Regions from separate parts of the Mesorhizobium sp. HAY1-8B genome, predicted to be linked through region 2. Evidence: predicted binding sites of a transcription regulator. Region 2 holds the regulator's gene; the other holds the start of a gene.
The links. The regulator LexA, encoded in region 2, represses DNA repair genes until DNA is damaged. The targets are predictions, from matches to a motif close to TGTTCNNNNTGTGTTCNG.
Positions count from the first base shown of each region.

Region 1: uvrA (excinuclease ABC subunit UvrA) is a predicted target of LexA. The motif match lies at 4,543-4,560, and genes of this name have one in related genera.

Region 1 covers NZ_CP200321.1:4,551,276-4,558,950, forward strand. Annotated here, with positions in the region: gene AC1VON_RS21790 (VOC family protein) at 1-96, shown strand, start outside; gene AC1VON_RS21795 (MarC family protein) at 197-826, shown strand; gene AC1VON_RS21800 (OsmC family protein) at 845-1,270, opposite strand; gene AC1VON_RS21805 (single-stranded DNA-binding protein) at 1,417-1,938, opposite strand; gene AC1VON_RS21810 (ArsR/SmtB family transcription factor) at 2,165-2,479, shown strand; gene AC1VON_RS21815 (SRPBCC family protein) at 2,494-2,970, shown strand; gene AC1VON_RS21820 (ATP-dependent Clp protease proteolytic subunit) at 2,992-3,597, shown strand; gene AC1VON_RS21825 (hypothetical protein) at 3,686-3,985, shown strand; gene uvrA (excinuclease ABC subunit UvrA) at 4,712-7,633, shown strand; gene AC1VON_RS21835 (DUF302 domain-containing protein) at 7,633-7,675, shown strand, end outside.
Region 2 covers NZ_CP200321.1:4,441,511-4,449,185, forward strand. Annotated here, with positions in the region: gene kynA (tryptophan 2,3-dioxygenase) at 1-242, shown strand, start outside; gene kynU (kynureninase) at 247-1,494, opposite strand; gene AC1VON_RS21215 (ABC transporter permease) at 1,528-2,451, opposite strand; gene AC1VON_RS21220 (ABC transporter ATP-binding protein) at 2,457-3,227, opposite strand; gene AC1VON_RS21225 (ABC transporter substrate-binding protein) at 3,295-4,281, opposite strand; gene AC1VON_RS21230 (GntR family transcriptional regulator) at 4,436-5,209, shown strand; gene lexA (transcriptional repressor LexA) at 5,556-6,293, shown strand; gene AC1VON_RS21240 (ComEC/Rec2 family competence protein) at 6,287-7,675, opposite strand, start outside.

The DNA.
Region 1 (7,675 bases), 110 kb from region 2:
GGTCTTCGCGCCGACTATGGTGAAAACTACTACGCTGCCTTTGTCTTGGACCCGGACGGCTATCGCCTGGAGGCCTATTGCAACGCTGCTGGCTAACCCTGCCGGGAGCCGTGCTTTCGCAGTCCTGACTGTTCCCACCGACCGGGCTTTGCTCTACCAATGTGGAACGGGCTCGGCCCGGCGGGAGGGATCAGCGATGCCGAGTTTCGACAGCCTGTTCAATGCCTTCGTCACCATTCTCGTGACCATCGACCCGCCCGGGCTGGCACCATTGTTTCTGGCCGTGACGCGCGGCATGAACCGCGAGGAGCGCCAGCAGGTTTCGGTGCGCGCCTCGGTCATCGGCTTCCTGGTGATGGCGCTGTTCGCGGTTGCGGGCGCCTCCATCCTGTCGGTGTTCGGCATCACCCTGCCGGCCTTCCGCGTCGCCGGCGGCTTTTTGCTGTTCTTCATCGCCTTCGAAATGGTGTTCGAGCGCCGGCAGGACCGCAAGGAGAAGATCGGCGACGTCGCCATCACCAAGGATATGATCCACAACATCGCCGCCTTCCCGCTGGCGATCCCGCTGATCGCGGGCCCCGGCGCGATTTCGGCGACGGTGCTGCTCTCCGGCTCGTTTCAGGGCTTCGCCGCGCAGGCCGCACTCGTCGGCATCATCTTCGTCTGCCTGGCCATCACCTATCTGGTGTTCGTGCTGTCGGAACGCATCGACCGCATCCTTGGCCAGACCGGCCGCTCGATCCTGACCCGCCTGCTCGGTGTCATCCTGGCCGCGCTGGCCGTTCAGTTCGTCGCCGACGGCATCAAGGCATTGATGGTGGGATGAGCGGCAGTCCCTACTGCCCTACTTCGCCAACGTGTCTACAACCTCAAAATCATGCGTGATCGTGGCGGTCTTGGCCATCATTGCCGAGGCCGAGCAGTATTTTTCGATCGACAGGTCGATCGCCCGTTTGACTTTGTCGGGCGAGAGCGCCCTGCCCTTGACGATGAAATGCATGTGGATGCGCGTGAACACCCTTGGCTCGGTCTCGGCCCGGTCGGCATCGAGCTCGACCACGCAGTCCTCAACCGCCTCACGGCCTTTTTCCAGGATGTGCACGACATCATAGGCCGAACAGCCGCCGGTGCCGATCAGCACCAGTTCCATCGGGCTAGGGCCCGGTGTCTTGCCTTCAGGTCCGGACGCCGTTCCCAGCACCAGCTTGTGACCGCTGCCGGACTCACCGACGAAGGTGCGCTCCTCGACCCATTTTACCCGTGCCTTCACCGCCTTGTCCTTTCAGTCCCAGATCGCACCTGCTGTCAGGCCAAATCAACAACGCAAAACCCCGAAAGTCCATCAGGACCCTCGGGGCGTATCGATCACGTAACGTCAGTCATCTGGCGACGTCAGCCGTTCGGTATTGCTTTCGATCAGAACGGGATCTCGTCATCCAGCTCGCGCGACGAACCACCGCCACCGCCGCCCCTGGGAGCGCCGCCGCCACGGTTGAAGCTTTCGTTCGGGCCGGATTGGCCGAAATCGGAACCACGGCTGCTGCCGCCACCGGAATAACCGCCGACCTGGCCGCCCTCGCCCTGGCCGCGCGCATCGAGCATCTGCAGTTCGCCACGGAATTTCTGCAGCACGACTTCCGTCGTGTACTTGTCGGCGCCAGTCTGGTCCTGCCATTTGCGCGTCTGCAACTGGCCCTCGACATAGACCTTCATGCCCTTCTTCAGGTACTGCTCGGCTACCTTGGCGATGCCCTCATTGAAGATGACGACATTGTGCCACTCGGTCTTTTCCTTGCGCTCGCCGGAATTCTTGTCGCGCCAGCTTTCCGACGTGGCGATGCGGATGTTCACGACCGGCTCGCCCGAGTTCAGGCGACGAATTTCCGGATCCGCGCCAAGATTGCCGACCAGAATGACCTTGTTGACGCTACCCGCCATGATTTTTCTCCGCGCTCATCCGAAACAAATTTTTGTCGCAGCACCTTACAGGCTGCGCACGTCAGCCGCCTGCTAAGGCTGGCTTTTCCCACAAGGTTTTTGTTCCCTTTTCGTTCCTATATGCACTGCTGCTGATTGTCAAGGAATGGCAGCAATGCCGAGGGCCTTCATATGGGTTTCAAAACAGCACTTGCCAAATCAATAAGTATCAACTTATGCTTTTGTCATGATCGAAGCAGAGATTTTCCGCGCCCTGGCCGACCCGACACGCCGCGCCGTCTTCGAGCGCCTCGCCACAAGCGAGATGAGCGTGTCGGAATTGCGCAGCGGCCTGACTGTGTCGCAGCCGGCCGTCTCACAGCATCTGGCGGTGCTGCGTGGCGCGGGCCTCGTGGTCGAGCGGCGGGCCGGCCGCAACGCCTATTATCGTGCCGATCCGCAGGGGCTTGCCCCCTTGCTCTCCTGGATCGAACGCTACCGGACCTTCTGGCCGGAGCGCATCGAAAGGCTGAAGACGGTTTTGAAGGACATGGATCAGTGAAGGAAGTCGGATCAATGAACGCCGAAAGCCAAAGCGAAGCCGCCTCGGATGCGCTCGAGTTCGAATACGACCTTGCGGAGCCGCCGGAAAAGGTTTGGCGGGCGCTGACGGTTCCGGAACTGCTCGCCGCCTGGATGATGCCCAACGACATCACGCCGGAAATCGGCAATCGTTTTGCCTTCGCCGGGATGGACGCTGCGATCGAATGCGAAATCCTCGACGCCGAGCCCGAACGCCTCCTGCGCTATTCCTGGCGAGAGCAGCCGGACGATCCCGCACGGCAGGATCCTCTCGACAGCGTCGTCACCTTCACGCTCGCCCGCACCGTTTCGGGCGGCACGCATCTGCGCATCGTCCATGACGGATTTTCCCGCAAGGCGATGCCTGCCGTCGCCATGGCAGGCGCCGGCTGCCGGCTTTCGCTGGGGCCGCGCGGGGCAGGAAAGCCCATCGCGGCGAACACACCGCGCCTTGTGCTGCGTGCGGCCTGAACACGTAAATCGGAGAAGAAAATGAGCGGTATTGCCAGTCTGGTGCCGATGGTGGTCGAGCAATCGAGCCGCGGCGAACGCGCCTTCGACATTTTCTCGCGGCTGCTGCGCGAGCGCATCGTCTTCATCAATGGCGAGATCAACGACGATGTCTCGGCGCTTGTCTGCGCGCAGCTCTTGTCGCTGGAGTCGGATAACCCCGACAAGGAGATCTCGCTCTACATCAACTCGCCGGGCGGCGTGGTGACCAGCGGCTTCGCCATCTACGACACGATGCAATATGTCAGTTGCCCGGTATCGACGGTGTGCATGGGTTTTGCCGCCTCGATGGGGTCGTTCCTGCTGATGGCGGGCACGCCGGGGCGCCGCATCGCGCTGCCGAACGCCACCATCCTTCTGCATCAGCCGCTGGGCGGCTTCCAGGGCCAGGCTTCCGACATCCAGCGCCATGCCGAGCGGATCGGCAAGACCAAACGGCATATGGCCGAACTCTATGCCCAGCATTGCGGCCGCAGCTATGAGGAGGTCGAACGCACGCTCGACCGCGACCATTTCATGACCGCCCGCGAGGCCCAGGCATGGGGTATTGTCGACCACGTTTTCGATACGCGCAAAAGGGCGGCATAAACCCAAGCCAGATCGGATTCCTGGCGGTTGTCGAAGATTTGACGACACCGGTCTGGTTCCGGCAGCGGCTCGTCCCTATAATCCGGGAATGATCGACACTTATTCGCCCAGGACGTCGCATCGCGTCATCGCCGCCGCGGCGCTCACTTTCGCCAGCCTTGCGAGCGGCATGGCACTCGCCGACGACAGCGCACCGCCGGCGCACAAAGGCGCCCTGCCCGGCGTGGCCGGCGATTATCGCATCGCCAAGCCGGCTCCCCAACCGGAACCCGACGACGCATTCCCCAGCAACGGGAACGGCACGTTCAAGATCGGCGATACGGATGTCAGGATTTCCGGCAGCATCACGGTCGATATGGCCACGGGCGGGTTCAAGCCCCCGAGGTGAGCAGCCCTCCACCAAGGCCAGTTCAGCCATTTCCTCAAAAGAACAGCCCCGCCGTGCCTTGGGCAAACGGACGGGGCTTTTCTGGATCTCAAATCCATTTTTTGCCGGGAGTGTACTGCCGGCGTTGGATTTCGGATGCTTCGCGGCGTCAGCCGACGATCCGACTAGCAGTCTCTAATTTTTAGGGAATACGGCAAGTCACGGTTTACCGGGCGGCGCAAACGCTAAACCCTGGCACTTATGCCTGCCGCGGCTCCAACGAGACGTGGAGCCCTTGGGGACTGTCCGGTGGCGTCATGCTCCGCTCCTGTGTCCGTTGCGACATTGCCGTCGCGAAGCGCAAATCGCGAATGCCTGCGGCGTCTCGCAGGCCGCCTTGGGGCGGCGAGGCCATCGAAAGACGGCCGGCTTCGCTGACTGCCCAAGACTGCTCCTGTGAGCCGGCCGCGTCAACCATCAATAGCCGGTTACGGAAAAATGTGATCGCCGGGAGGTTACGTGCCAGTCAGTTTTCTGAAAACAGCCGTGCCAGTTTTTGCACAGCTTTGTCAGGAGCGTGTTCAGCCTTTGTTCTTTCCGCTTGCCCGTTCGCGCGAAAGGCGGTTAAACGACTTCTGTCGGGAGTTGTGGGCGTCTCTCGACGTGGCGGCAAAAAGACCTACATAGGGGATGGCCGGGAAGAACCAGCCAATCCCACGAATTCCAGATCTGAGGCGGCGACCGGCTATGGCCGACCATAAATTCCTTTCCATTCGCGGGGCGCGCGAACACAATCTGAAGAACATCGATCTCGACCTGCCGCGTGACAGCCTGATCGTCATGACCGGCCTGTCCGGCTCCGGCAAGTCGTCGCTCGCCTTCGACACCATCTATGCCGAAGGCCAGCGCCGCTATGTCGAGAGCCTGTCGGCCTATGCCAGGCAATTCCTCGAAATGATGCAGAAGCCTGACGTCGACCAGATCGACGGCCTGTCGCCTGCCATCTCCATCGAGCAGAAAACCACCTCGAAGAACCCGCGCTCGACGGTCGGCACCGTCACCGAGATCTACGACTACATGCGCCTGTTGTTTGCCCGTGTCGGCGTGCCCTACTCGCCGGCCACCGGCCTGCCGATCGAGAGCCAGACGGTCAGCCAGATGGTCGACCGGGTGCTGGCGCTCGAGGAAGGCACGCGCCTGTTCCTGCTGGCGCCGATCGTGCGCGGCCGCAAGGGCGAATACCGCAAGGAATTGCTGGAATTGCAGAAGAAGGGGTTTCAGCGCGTGAAGGTCGACGGCGTCTTCTACGAGATCGCGGATGTTCCGGCGCTCGACAAGAAGTACAAGCACGACATCGACGTCGTCGTTGACCGCATCGTCGTGCGCGGTGATCTTGCCACGCGTCTTGCCGACTCCATCGAAACAGCGCTGAAGCTCGCCGAGGGGCTGGCGGTGGCGGAGTTTGCCGACAAGCCGCTCGATTCCAGCCAGACCGGGGAGGATTCGGTCAACAAGTCCAAGAACGAGACGCATGAGCGCATCCTGTTTTCGGAAAAGTTTGCTTGCCCGGTATCCGGTTTCACCATTCCCGAGATCGAGCCGCGGCTGTTCTCGTTCAACAATCCGTTCGGGGCCTGCCCGACCTGCGACGGTCTCGGCAGCCAGCGCGCCATCGACCCCAATCTCGTTGTGCCGGACGAAAACGTGTCGCTGCGCGACGGCGCCGTCAGCCCGTGGGCGAAGTCGACCTCGCCCTATTACGTGCAAACGCTCGAGGCATTGGGCAAGGCTTACAATTTCAAGCTCGGCGACAAGTTCAAGGATCTGAGCACCGAGGCCCAGGACGCGATTCTACGCGGCACCGGCGAGCGGGAAGTCACCTTCCAGTATGATGACGGGCTGCGCTCCTACAAGACGACCAAGACCTTCGAAGGCGTCATCCCCAATCTCGAGCGGCGCTGGAAAGAGACCGAATCCGCCTGGATGCGCGAGGAGATCGAGCGCTTCATGTCGGCAACGCCCTGCCCCGCCTGCAAGGGCTACCGGCTGAAGCCCGAGTCGCTGGCCGTGAAGATCGCCGGCAAGCATATCGGCGAAGTCACCGAGCTTTCGATCCGCAAGGCCGACCAGTGGTTCACCGACCTCCCCGCCCAACTCAACGACAAGCAGAACGAGATCGCGGTGCGCGTACTCAAGGAAATCCGAGAACGCCTGCGGTTCCTCAACGATGTCGGGCTCGACTATCTGACGCTGTCGCGCAATTCCGGCACGCTGTCGGGGGGCGAGAGCCAGCGCATCCGGCTGGCCTCGCAGATCGGTTCCGGCCTGACCGGCGTGCTCTATGTGCTGGACGAGCCGTCGATCGGCCTGCACCAGCGCGACAATGCGCGCCTGCTCGATACGCTGAAGCATCTGCGCGACATCGGCAACACGGTGATCGTCGTCGAACACGATGAGGACGCCATCCTGCATGCCGACTATGTCGTTGACATGGGACCGGCGGCCGGCATCCATGGCGGCGAGATCATCGCCCAGGGCACGCCGCAGCAGGTGATGGCCAACCCCAACTCGATCACCGGCAAGTATCTGTCGGGCGCGCTTGAAGTCGCCACTCCTGGTGTTCGGCGTGAGGCGAAAAAAAACCGGCGCCTGAAGGTCGTCGGCGCCCGCGGCAACAATCTGAAGAACGTCACCGCCGAAATCCCGCTCGGCACCTTCACCGCCGTCACCGGCGTGTCGGGCGGCGGCAAGTCGACCTTCCTGATCGAGACGCTGTTCAAGGCGGCCTCGCGCCGCATCATGGGTTCGCGCGAGCATCCGGCCGAGCATGACCGCATCGAGGGGCTCGAATTCCTCGACAAGGTCATCGACATCGACCAGTCACCGATCGGGCGGACACCGCGTTCGAACCCGGCCACCTATACCGGCGCCTTCACGCCGATCCGCGACTGGTTCGCGGGCCTGCCGGAAGCCAAGGCGCGCGGCTATCAGCCGGGGCGTTTCTCCTTCAACGTCAAGGGCGGCCGCTGCGAGGCCTGCCAGGGCGACGGCGTCATCAAGATCGAAATGCACTTCCTGCCCGACGTCTACGTCACCTGCGACGTCTGCCACGGCAAGCGCTACAACCGCGAGACGCTCGATGTCCTGTTCAAGGGCAAGTCGATCGCCGACGTGCTCGACATGACGGTCGAGGAAGGCGTCGACTTCTTCGCCGCCGTACCCGGCGTGCGCGACAAGCTCGACACGCTGAAGCAGGTCGGCCTCGGCTACATCCATATCGGCCAGCAGGCGACGACGCTGTCGGGCGGCGAGGCGCAGCGCATCAAGCTCGCCAAGGAACTGTCGCGCAAGGCGACCGGCAAGACGCTCTACATCCTCGACGAGCCGACCACCGGCCTGCATTTCCATGATGTCGCCAAGCTGTTGGAAGTGCTGCATGAACTGGTCGACCAGGGCAACACGGTGGTGGTCATCGAGCACAATCTCGAGGTGATCAAGACCGCGGACTGGGTGCTAGACCTCGGCCCCGAAGGCGGCGATGGCGGCGGCGAACTGGTTGCCCAGGGCACGCCGGAAGCGATCGTGCGCGAAAAGCGCAGCTACACCGGCCAGTTCCTCAAGGAATTGCTGGAGCGGCGCCCCGGAGGCAAACGCGAAGCGGCTGAGTGATGGCTGAGGATGGTCTGATCACGGCCCAGAGCCGTTTTGGCG
Region 2 (7,675 bases):
TGGTCGCCTGGCAGACTGTCTACCGCGATCCGCAGCGCTACTGGATGTTCTATGAACTGGCCGAGAAGCTGGTCGATTTCGAGGATTATTTCCGCCGCTGGCGTTTCAACCACGTCACCACGGTCGAGCGCATCATCGGCCTGAAGCGCGGCACAGGCGGCACGTCAGGCGCATCCTACCTCAAGAAGATGCTCGAAGTCGTCCTGTTTCCAGAACTGTGGACGGTCCGCACCCGGCTTTGAGGTCTCAAGTCACCGCCGTTTTGACCGCGAAACGCGCCTCCTGCCAAGCGCCGGTGCGCAGGATGTCCTCAAGCACCTCGACCGCCTGCCAGACGTCCCTGTAGCCGACATAGAGCGGCGTGAAGCCGAAGCGGATGGTTGACGGCGCGCGGAAATCGCCGATCACGCCGCGCTCGATCAGGGCCCGCATCACCTGGTAGCCATGCGGATGGAGGAACGACACCTGGCTGCCGCGCGCATTGCCGTCACGCGGGCTTTCCAGTTCGAGCCCATAGGCGCCGCACCTAGCTTCGACGAGCTGGATGAACAGGTCAGTCAAGGCAATGCTCTTCTTGCGCACCGCCGCCATGTCGACCTCGTCCCAGATATCCAGCGCGCCCTTCAGCGCCCGCATCGACAGCACCGGCTGCGTGCCGCACAGGAACCGGAGAATGCCGCTGCCGGCGGCAAAACCCTGCTCGAAGGCGAACGGCCGCGCATGGCCCCACCAGCCGCTGAGCGGCTGATGGACATGGTTGTGATGGCGTGTCGCGGCATAGATGAAGGCCGGCGCGCCCGGGCCGCCATTGAGATATTTGTAAGTGCAGCCGATGGCGAAATCGGCATTGGCGGCATCGAGTTCGACCGGCAAGGCACCTGCGGTGTGGCAGAGATCCCAGACGATCAGCGAGCCGGCCTGGTGGGCCTTGCGCGTCAGGGCTGCCATGTCGCGCAACTGTCCGGACTTGTAGTTGACGTGGTTGACCAGGATGACGGCGACGCGCTCGTCGATCAGCTCTTCAATGGTCGGAGCATCCACGCCCTCGAGCCGCAGCACCGTGCCCGGCCGTGTCGAGGCCACGCCCTCGGCCATATAGAGATCGGTTGGAAAGCTGTCGCCTTCGGCGACGATGACCGTGCGGTCCGGCCGCATGTTGAGTGCGGCATGCAGCACCTTGTAGATGTTGATCGAGGTCGTGTCGCAGACCACCGTCTGGCCCGCCGCGGCGCCGATCAGCCGTCCCAGCTGGTCGCCAAGCGCGACCGGCATATCGAACCAGCCGGCGGTGTTCCAGGCACGGATAAGGTCCTGTGCCCACTCCTGCGTCGCGGCCTTCTGCAGCTCGTTGAAGACGGCGGGCGCCGCGGCGCCCAGCGAATTGCCGTCGAGGTAGATCACGCCTTCCGGCAAAATGAACCGGTCGCGCATGGCACGCAGCGGATCCGCCGCATCCATGGCCTCGACTGCTGCGAGATCGAGCGTTGCGCGCATGATTTGTGACGTCCCTCGGTTATTCACGTCTGATTATTCACGGATCGCTTCGCGCGCGGGTGCCGGGCCTCGGCTGCGCTTCAGGCTGGGCAGAGCAAGCATGGCGAGCACGAACAGGCCCGTGGCAAGCTTCAGGTCGGGAGGCGGCATGCCGGCGGCAAGGCAAAACGACACCAACTGGTAGTAGATGATCGCGCCGGCGAAGGGCGCCAGCAACTGGCGCCAGACCGTCTGCTTGCCGACGACGGCCTCGCCGATCATCAGCGCGGCAAGGCCGTTGATGAGAATCCCCAGCCCCATATTGACGTCGGCGAAGCCCTGCGACTGCACCATCAGCGCGCCGCTCGACGCCGAAAATGCACTCGCCAGCCCGACACCGCCAATGGTCGCCGCCCAGACATTGATGCCTTGAGCCTCGGCCATATCGGGATTGGCGCCCACGGCGCGCACGGCAGTCCCCTTCTCGGTCCTGAAAAACATATAGAGCGCCAGGAAGACGATGAGCGCGACGAGACCGGCGACAACGATCTTGCTGGCCGGAAAACCCGGCCGCGCGAACGGCACCCAGTCGAACACGGTGGGCGAGCCGAAGACGGAGAGGTTGGACTTGCCCATGATGCGAAGGTTGATGCTGTAGAGCATCGTCATCATCAGGATGCCCGCAAGAAGCGTGTGGATGCGGAAACGCAGATGGATGAAGGCTGTGCAGCAACCCGCCGCGAAGCCCGCCGCGAACGCAACCACGATGGCTGCCAGCGGTGATACGCCGGCAGCCAGCAGCACGCCGCAGACGCAGCCCCCCAGCGGAAATGCGCCTTCGCTGGTCAGATCGGGAAAATTCAGCATGCGAAACGGGATCATGATCCCGAGCACGACAAAGGCCAGGATCAGGCTTTGCGCCAGCGTGACCGGTATGATCGCGACGAAGCTGGTGAGAACCTCCTGAACAAAGCCCATGATGATCAGCTCGCCAGCAACATGCGGTCGGTCTTGACCGAAAAATGGCCGATGAGGTCGATGACCGTGACCCTCGCCTTCTCCTCGCCGGTGATCTCAAGCAGGACCCGGCCCGCATCGAGCATGATCACCCGGCTGCCATAGTCGACGGCGTGTTGCATGTTGTGGGTCACCATCAGGGTGGTCAGCTTCAGCGCGTTGACGGCGCGCACCGTCGCTTGCATGACGATCTCTGCCGTGCGCGGGTCGAGCGCGGCCGTATGTTCGTCGAGCAGCAGCAAATCCGGCGATCCGCCGACGGCCATGATCAGCGACAGCGACTGACGCTGCCCGCCCGAGAGTAGATCGACACGGGTATCGAGGCGATTTTCAAGGCCGAGGCCCAATATCGACAGGCGCTCCTTGTAGGACGCAAGCCGCGTGGCGTTCAGCCCTTGCCGCAGCGTGCGTTTTTGGCTGCGCAGGTCGGCCAGCAGCATGTTCTCCGCCACCGTCATGCTGGCGGCTGTGCCGCGCATCGGATCCTGGAAGACCCGTGCCAACCTTGCGGCACGTTTGTACACCGGCATGGCTGTCACATCGACACCATTGATCAGGATTTTGCCGGAATCCAGGACAAGAGCTCCGGAAATGGCATTGAGCATGCTGCTCTTGCCGGCTCCGTTGGAGCCGATGACGATGCCGAACTCGCCCGTGGCCAGCGACAGGCTGAGACCGTCCAGCGCGATCTTCTCGTCGGCCTGGCCCTTGTAGAATACTTTACGCGCGGATCGGATCTTCGAGCATCGTTCCTCCCTGACCTCGGGATGACGGCGCCGGCGCCGTCATCCTTCAGTGCCGATGTCAGTCGACGATGCAGCCGCAATCGGCCATCGACGCCGGTATCTCGATGCCGAACGCGGCCATCGCCTTGCGGGAAATCGTTGCCATGTGATCCTTGTAGGCCGGGCGCGACGGCGCGATCGTCTTGGGATCCTTGCCCTTGAGGATTTCGGCGGCGATGTTGCCGGCGTTGACACCGACCTGCGTGTAATTGACCGCGAAGCTTGCCGGCACCGTGCCGTTGCGGACCGCGCTGTCATCGGAGTTGACGACCGGGATTCCGGTCTGGCGAGCGGCCGCGGAAACAGCGGCGATCGCCGGCTGGATCAGGTTCGAAGCCGGGCCGTAGATCACGTCTGCCTTGCCGGCGAGCGCGGCGATGCGCTGCTGGATGTCATTGACGTTGTCGATGCCGACTTCGACGACCTCGAAGCCGGCCGCCGGTGCGGTCGCCTTGATCTTCTCGACCAGGGCGACGTCATTGGCCTCGCCTGGATTGTAAGGCACGCCGAAGCGCTTGGCGTTCGGCAGCAGCTTCTTGGTGAAGGCCATGACAGCGGCGACATCCTGCAGATCGCTGGCGCCGGTCATGCCTTCGTCTCCGGCGTCCCACGACGGCACCAGCTTGGCCGCGACCGGATCGGTGACAGCGGCGAAGACGATCGGAATGCCGGAACCGGCAAGCGCCTTCTTGGCGATCTGCGAGACCGGCGTGGTGATGGTGTAGATCAGCTTGGGCTGCTCCGCCTGTAGCTTGGCGATCATCTGCGGCACCAGCGATGCATCGAAATTGGTATGGCTCTCCGTGTAGACGACATCCTTGCCCTCGACAAAGCCATTGTCCGTCAGCGCCTTCTTGAATCCGGCTATGGCAGCGTTGAGCTGCGGATGCTCGCCGAAATTGGCGATGCCGATGCGAATCTGGTCGGCGGCGGCACTCCCCGCGCTGACCATCAATGCGCCTGCCAGGGCCAATCCCGACAGCCAAGCGGATTTGGACTTCAACATCATTTCCTCCCAGATTTGATCAGCGCCGCTCATCGGGACGGCAACTGTGGCGATCATGGTCAGTCCATCGCTTCCTGTCAAACATTATATATAATTCTTGCCATCGAGCACCATCATATATAATTTTCACATGCCCGACGATGGACGGATCGCGATGCAGGACCAGAACAACTCCACGAAAACCGAGGCGGCCTATCAGCTGCTGCGGCGCGATATCCTGACCACACGCCTCATGCCGGGCGCACCGCTCAAGCTGAGTGCGCTGCGCGGTCTATACGGCGTCGGCTGGACACCGCTGCGTGAAGCCTTGTCTCGACTTGAGGCCGAGCGCCTGGTTACCGCCATCAGCAATCGCGGCTTTGCCGTGGCTCCGGTGTCGCGGGCCGAACTCGAGGACCTGGCTCGCGCACGGATGGTTGTGGAGATGCCGCTGTTCCTGGAATCGATCGAGAAAGGCGGCAGGGAATGGGAGGACGCGGTTGTCACCGCCCACTACCGGCTCTCCCGCTGCAAGACCGCGGTCGACGACCCCTCGGATGCGGCCGTCGACCAGTGGGACGAGAGCCACGAGGCCTTTCACGGGGCACTGCTGAGTGCCGCGACGTCCAACTGGCTGTTGCGCTTCCGTTCGACAATCGCCGATCAGTTGCGGCGGCATCATCGGTTTCTCGGCCTGGCGCCGACATTGCGGGCGGCCGCCGGCCTCAAGGATGGTTATGGCGAGGCAATGGACGCTCTTCGAGAGGCGATCGCGATCGAGCATCACACCGCGATCATGGAAGCGGCCCTCGATCGCGATGTCGAGCGGGCAAAGGCGCTGATGACGGCGCATATCGGCTATACGCTGCATGTCTACGTTCATAGCGAGGACGGCGGCGCGAACAACTACACCGCACGCGCCGGCAGCCTGAAAGCAATTTCCGGATGACTTCAGCGTTATTGCTCTCGAAGCATGATCGTTGGCGTTTTGATTTCGTTTCGTTCCGCCAGGAATGGATCGAACAACGACGCGATCCAGCCTCTGGACGCCCTCTAGAAACTGATTCCAAGGTCCATCAAGGGTAGGCCACAGGCCATTAACCAAAATGATTTCAATGCTCGCGCTGGCGGCGAAGGCGGCCGATCGCTGCCCGCTGCCGGCGGCAGACAATTTCAGATGCCTTAACAAATTCACTAAACTTTAAACAGTTGCGGAACACAACTGGAACAGATAGTGTTTGTTCTGGGTTTGTTTTTCGATTCCGATTCCCTTCGTTCAATGCCTGGGGGGCGCCATGCTGACGCGTAAGCAACATGAACTGCTGATGTTCATTCATGAACGGCTGAAGGAAAGCGGTATCCCGCCTTCCTTTGACGAGATGAAGGAGGCGCTGGATCTCGCCTCCAAGTCAGGGATACATCGCCTGATCACGGCGCTGGAGGAACGCGGCTTTATCAGGCGGCTGCCCAACCGGGCGCGGGCATTGGAAGTGCTGCGACTGCCGGATTCGATCGCGCCCGGCCTCAACGCGGCAAAGAAATTCTCGCCGAGTGTCATTCAAGGCAGTCTTGGTCAGGGCGGCCTAGGCCGTCAGATCAAGCCGGCGCCGTCGCGCTTGCCCTCTGCCGGCAATGACTACGACGCGGTCTCTGCCGTGTCGATCCCGGTGATGGGCCGTATCGCCGCAGGTGTGCCGATCGATGCCATCCAGCATCAGACGCATTCGATCTCGGTGCCTCCGGACATGATCATGGGTGGCGAGCACTATGCGCTGGAGGTCAAGGGTGACTCGATGATCGAGGCCGGCATCTTCGATGGCGATACAGTCATTATCCGCAACGCCGATACGGCGAGCCCAGGCGAGATCGTCGTGGCGCTGGTCGACGAGGAGGAAGCGACCTTGAAGCGGTTCCGCCGCAAGGGCGCCTCGATTGCCCTTGAAGCCGCCAACCCGGCCTACGAGACGCGCATTTTCGGGCCGGACAGGGTCAAGGTGCAAGGCAAGCTAGTCGGCCTGATCAGGCGCTACTGAGCAGGAGCGGCCGGCGTTTCAGGTTTTTGATAGGGCGGCAGTCCCCTCGCCTCACGCGAAAACTTTCGTTGCGTGTGCCAGGGCCGATAGGGCCCGTCCACGGCGAAGCTGATGGTTGGCGGGCTGGTCGCCGATTGGCGGTCGAAGAAGACAGCGGCACTGCCCTTGCGTGCGAGTTGCCGTTTGGTAACGACGAGAACCAGCGGGTTGTGGCAGGCATCGTAGCCCGTCGCATCATTGACAACGATCAGGTCGGCGAAGCCGCAGGCCTTCCAGGTAGCCTTGCGGTCTTCGACATGCGCGATGATCGCGCCAGACGGATGCCGGGCGAGACAGATGCCCTCCGTGCAATAAAACGGCGCCCCCGGCGGCAGATTGACCGCATCGGCCAAGTCGAATTGCCCGTCCGCCTTGTTGAACATCTCCGGCACGACGATGGTTTCGGACACCAGCGCGCGTTTCCAATTGTCGACGGTGAATTCGTTTGGACGAGCCCGGCTGACCGCGAGTTCGCCGCCGCCGATCGGCAGCGCAACCAGCCGCGCGTCTTCGGAGATCAGCACGTCCGGCGTGCGTGTATCCGACACTGTCAACAGGCCGGCGAGCGCGAATGGCACTGCCGCGAGCCGCAGCCATGTCGTCGCCATCGTCGCGATGACCAGGGCGATCGTCACCAGCAGCACGGAGTGTTGTGAAATCAGCCCGACCGCATCGACGGGGGAGCGTTCCGATATCCACGCCGATATGGCGATCATCGCGGTCAGGCCCTTGCCCATGAGGTAGAGAAAAGGTCCGTCCAGACCGAAGGGCATTGTCAAGGCGCTGACAACCGCCAGAAACATGACGACTGAGACAATTGGCATGACAGCCAGATTTGCGAACAGGCTGAGCGGCGACACACGCTGGAAGTGCCATATGGCAAACAGCGCCGTGGCGCTGCCGGCAATGATGGACGTCATCGCCACCCCTCCCGTGAGCGCGAGGAATTTTCGCGTCAGGAACCCCGGCAGGGATCGCCTTGGCGGTGGCGGTCTTGTCTTTCCCGCACGGTGATCCGCCCAGCCGGCATAGGCGCCGACCAGTGCGGCCGTCGCGGCGAACGACATCTGGAAACTCGGGCCGACCACTTCATGCGGCGACACCACGATGACGGCGATCGCCGAGATAGCGAGGTTGCGCATGGTCAGCGCCGCGCGATCGAACAATACGGCAATCAGCATCACCGCCAGCATGATGAAGCTGCGCTCGGCGGCAACGACGACGCCTGAGATGACGAGGTAGGCGGCGATCGACAACAGTGCCGCGGCGGCCGCATATTTCTTCACCGGCCGACGCGCGGAAAAATCCGGGAAAAGCGCGAAGGCACCGCGCAGCAGACCCAT